DNA from 2 places in the Streptomyces sp. NPDC044063 genome. Region 2 is predicted to be linked to the other one. Evidence: predicted binding sites of a transcription regulator. Region 2 holds the regulator's gene; the other holds the start of a gene.
What was found. Region 2 encodes HrcA, which represses chaperone genes, less so after heat shock. Its sites were predicted from a motif close to TTNGCACTCNGNNNNNCNGAGTGCNAA; they were not measured.
Positions count from the first base shown of each region.

Region 1: groL (chaperonin GroEL) is a predicted target of HrcA. The motif match lies at 1,030-1,056, and genes of this name have one in related genera.

Region 1 is NZ_JBWKFM010000003.1:257,636-260,033, reverse strand. It holds gene AC07BS_RS06390 (MoaD/ThiS family protein) at 1-112, shown strand, start outside; gene AC07BS_RS06385 (cold-shock protein) at 537-740, shown strand; gene groL (chaperonin GroEL) at 1,183-2,398, shown strand, end outside.
Region 2 is NZ_JBWKFM010000005.1:237,430-239,827, reverse strand. It holds gene AC07BS_RS09435 (MBL fold metallo-hydrolase) at 1-653, opposite strand, end outside; gene hrcA (heat-inducible transcriptional repressor HrcA) at 915-1,931, shown strand; gene dnaJ (molecular chaperone DnaJ) at 1,932-2,398, shown strand, end outside.

The DNA of each region.
Region 1 (2,398 bases), on a different contig from region 2:
GTTCGTCAACGTCTATGTGAACGACGACGACGTCCGCTTCGAGGGCGGCCTGGAGGCGGCGACGCCCGACGGCGCCGGCGTCTCGATCATTCCGGCGGTCGCCGGAGGCTGACCTTTGGCCTGAGCTTTTCTCAGAGTTCCTCTGCATATCCCCGGAATCGCCCCGCCCGTAAAACGGACGGGGCGATTCCGTCTGTTGAAGCGCGATAGAGTTGAGGCGTTCCCCCTCCGGTGTCAGCACCGAACGCATATGAGAACCCGTCAAGTTGTGCGCGAAACAGGTGCACGAATTGTCGGGTTGGTTGCGTTATGCCCGGTCCGACTTGCCCGAGAAGCTGCGGAAATCGGTACGAATAACCGATCGGCCGCACCTGGAATTCTCGTCCGACTGACCTGTTGCAGACGGCATCCGTGCAGATACATTCAGCCGCGGTCGACGCGTTCCGGCGCACACCTCCATCCTGTCTGGGGGTGAGGTCTGACCCGGGTCCGCGAAGTGCGGTCCTGTGCAAGGGCCAGTAATAGGGGAGTTAGGCATGGCTCAGGGCACCGTCAAGTGGTTCAACGCGGAGAAGGGGTACGGCTTCATCGCGGTCGACGGTGGTGCGGATGTTTTCGTCCACTACAGCGCGATTCAGATGGACGGCTACCGCACCCTCGAGGAGGGGCAGCGAGTCGAGTTCGAGATCTCGCAGGGCCAGAAGGGGCCGCAGGCGGACATGGTGAAGCTGAGCGTCTGATCGCCACGCACGCATCGACCGGCTCGCCCGGCTTGCCGAGGGGCCCGCACCTTGTACGAGGTGCGGGCCCCTCGCGCGTGCGCGCGCGTGGAGAAACGCAGGCTGATCAGGCGTGGGTGTGGTTGCGGGCGGCCGCGTGCATGGCTGTCCGCGATCGTGGGCATGCACCGGGTTGCACTGAGTCGCTTGCGCCCCCGGCTACCGCCGGGAGGTGCCCCCAGTTGCCACCTGAGGTGGGAGACCCCGTGGACCGCTTGCACTCGCGAGGGTCGAGTGCTAATCATTGGGCTTAGCACTCTCCTGGTGAGAGTGACAGATTTGGACCGTCGGTGAGGTCCGGGAGCCAAGCGGGGCAAGGAACCGCGCGGTCCCCCGGCCGTCCGTCGCGGGCACCAGCGCGGTCCGGAGCAGTCTCCACCCCGTCCTGGGAGGACCACTTCACATGGCCAAGATCATCGCGTTCGACGAGGAGGCACGGCGCGGTCTCGAGCGCGGGATGAACCAGCTCGCCGACGCCGTCAAGGTCACCCTTGGCCCCAAGGGCCGCAACGTCGTCCTCGAGAAGAAGTGGGGCGCCCCCACGATCACCAACGATGGTGTGTCCATCGCCAAGGAGATCGAGCTCGAGGACCCGTACGAGAAGATCGGCGCCGAGCTGGTCAAGGAGGTCGCGAAGAAGACGGACGACGTCGCCGGTGACGGCACGACGACCGCGACCGTCCTCGCCCAGGCGCTGGTCCGCGAGGGTCTGCGCAACGTGGCCGCGGGTGCCAACCCGATGGCCCTGAAGCGCGGTATCGAGAAGGCCGTCGAGGCCGTCTCCGCGGCCCTGCTCGAGCAGGCCAAGGACGTGGAGACCAAGGAGCAGATCGCCTCCACCGCCTCCATCTCCGCCGCCGACACCCAGATCGGCGAGCTCATCGCCGAGGCCATGGACAAGGTCGGCAAGGAAGGCGTCATCACCGTCGAGGAGTCCCAGACCTTCGGTCTGGAGCTGGAGCTCACCGAGGGTATGCGCTTCGACAAGGGCTACATCTCGGCGTACTTCGCCACCGACATGGAGCGTATGGAGGCCTCCCTCGAGGACCCGTACATCCTGATCGTCAACTCGAAGGTCAGCTCGGTCAAGGACCTGCTGCCGCTCCTCGAGAAGGTCATGCAGTCCGGCAAGCCGCTGCTGATCATCGCCGAGGACGTCGAGGGCGAGGCCCTGTCGACCCTGGTCGTCAACAAGATCCGCGGCACCTTCAAGTCCGTCGCCGTCAAGGCCCCGGGCTTCGGCGACCGCCGCAAGGCCATGCTGGGCGACATCGCCATCCTCACCGGTGGCACGGTCATCTCCGAGGAGGTCGGCCTCAAGCTGGAGAACGCCGGTCTCGACCTGCTCGGCCGCGCCCGCAAGGTCGTCATCACCAAGGACGAGACGACGATCGTCGACGGTGCCGGTGACAGCGAGCAGGTCCAGGGCCGCGTCAACCAGATCCGTGCCGAGATCGAGAACAGCGACTCGGACTACGACCGCGAGAAGCTCCAGGAGCGCCTGGCGAAGCTGGCCGGCGGCGTGGCCGTCATCAAGGCCGGTGCCGCCACCGAGGTGGAGCTCAAGGAGCGCAAGCACCGCATCGAGGACGCCGTCCGCAACGCCAAGGCCGCGGTCG
Region 2 (2,398 bases):
TCGCCGCCCAGCTCCAGCAGCCGGTCCAGCGCCGCCGGCCAGGCGTGCGGCAGCGCGTCCGGCCCGGCCTGCGGCTCGCCGGACTCCTCGACCACGTCGCCGCAGAAGACGATCTCGGGCTCCCCCGGTCCGCCCGGCACGAGGACGGCCAGGTCGTACGCCGTGTGCGCCGGGCCCACGTTCGCGAGCAGCACCCGCCGCCCGCCGCCCAGGTCGACCGTGACCTCCCCCGAGACGGCGTGCCGGGGCGGGACGAGCAGCTCCACCGCCTCGGCGGCGGCCTCGCGCGGCACCCCGTAGCGCAGCGCGTCCCGCCGCAGCTCCTCGCGCTCGCGCTCGGTGGCCATCCGCTCGGCGAGTCCCACCGCCCCGTAGACCTCCACGCCGGAGAACGCGGCCGTGCCCAGGACGTGGTCGAAGTGGGGATGGGTGAGTGCGATGTGCGTCACGGACCGGCCGAAGAGCCGCTGCACCTCGCGCCGGATCTCCGTGCCCTCGCGCAGCGACGAGCCGGTGTCCACGACCAGGACGCCGTCCGGCCCCGCGATCGCCCCCGTGGTGGCGTCCCAGCCCGGCAACCTGCGGCGTACGACGCCCGGAGCGAGCCGTTCCCAGTGCGCCGCGACGGCGCCGGAATCCCCGTGGTTCTCCATACCGCGACGCTAGCGGGCGGGCGTCGCGGCCGCCCGCCCGGACGCACGGCGGGGGCGCGTGGCGGGGGCCGCCCTTGCCCTGGCCGTGGTGCCCGGCCGTACACTGGCTTGAGGGTTCTGGCACTCGTGACCTTTGAGTGCCAAGGGCGGGGGTCGAACCGGACCCCCGCGCGTGCGACCCTCGTACGGGTCGTGCGACCCGTACGACCTGAACGACCCGTGACGACGGCCGACGGACCGGACCGACTGGAGGTGCGCGCGATGCTGAGCGAACGCAGGCTCGAAGTGCTGCGCGCCATCGTCCAGGACTACGTGGGCACCGAGGAGCCCGTCGGCTCCAAGGCCCTCACCGAGCGGCACCGGCTGGGAGTCTCCCCGGCCACGGTCCGCAACGACATGGCCGCGCTGGAGGACGAGGGTTTCATCGCCCAGCCCCACACCAGCGCTGGCCGGATCCCGACCGACAAGGGCTACCGCCTCTTCGTCGACAAGCTGGCGGCCGTCAAGCCGCTGTCGTCGCCGGAGCGCCGGGCCATCCAGAACTTCCTGGACGGCGCCGTCGACCTGGACGACGTGGTGGCCCGCACGGTGCGGCTGCTGGCGCAGCTGACCCGGCAGGTCGCGGTGGTGCAGTACCCCTCGCTGAGCCGTTCGACCGTGCGGCACGTGGAGCTGCTCGCGCTCGCCCCGGCCCGGGTCATGCTCGTGCTGATCACGGACACCGGGCGGGTCGAGCAGCGCATGGTCGACTGCCCGGCGCCGGTCGGCGAGACCTCCCTGGCAGACCTGCGCGCGCGGCTGAACAGCCGGGTCGTGGGACGCCGGTTCACGGACGTGCCGAGGCTGGTCATGGACCTCCCGGAGTCCTTCGAACCGGAAGATCGCGGAACCGTTTCTACGGTTCTCGCCACCCTGCTGGAGACCCTGGTCGAGGAGACCGAGGAACGGCTGATGATCGGCGGCACCGCCAATCTCACTCGTTTCGGTCATGACTTCCCGCTGACGATCCGGCCCGTGCTGGAGGCGTTGGAGGAGCAGGTCGTGCTGCTCAAGCTGCTCGGCGAGGCCAAGGACTCGGGGATGACCGTACGCATCGGTCACGAGAACGAGCACGAGGGTCTGAACTCCACATCGGTCGTCGCCGTCGGCTACGGTTCGGGCGACGAGGCCGTCGCCAAACTCGGCGTGGTCGGACCGACCCGCATGGACTACCCCGGAACGATGGGAGCGGTACGCGCAGTGGCACGTTACGTCGGACAGATCCTGGCGGAGTCGTAAGTGGCCACGGATTACTACGCGATCCTGGGCGTCCGGCGCGATGCCTCGCAGGATGAGATCAAGAAGGCCTTCCGCCGTCTCGCGCGCGAGCTGCACCCGGACGTCAACCCGGACCCGAAGACGCAGGAACGCTTCAAGGAGATCAACGCCGCCTACGAGGTGCTCTCCGACCCGCAGAAGAAGCAGGTCTACGACCTCGGTGGTGACCCGTTGTCCTCCTCGGGCGGCGCCGGCGCCGGTGCCGGCGGCTTCGGCGCGGGCTTCGGCAACTTCTCCGACATCATGGACGCGTTCTTCGGCCAGGCCTCGCAGCGCGGTCCGCGCTCGCGTACGCGCCGCGGCCAGGACGCCATGATCCGGCTCGAGGTCAGCCTGGCGGAGTCCGCCTTCGGCACCACCAAGGACATCCAGGTCGACACCGCCGTCGTCTGCACCACGTGCAGCGGCGAGGGCGCGGCCCCGGGCAC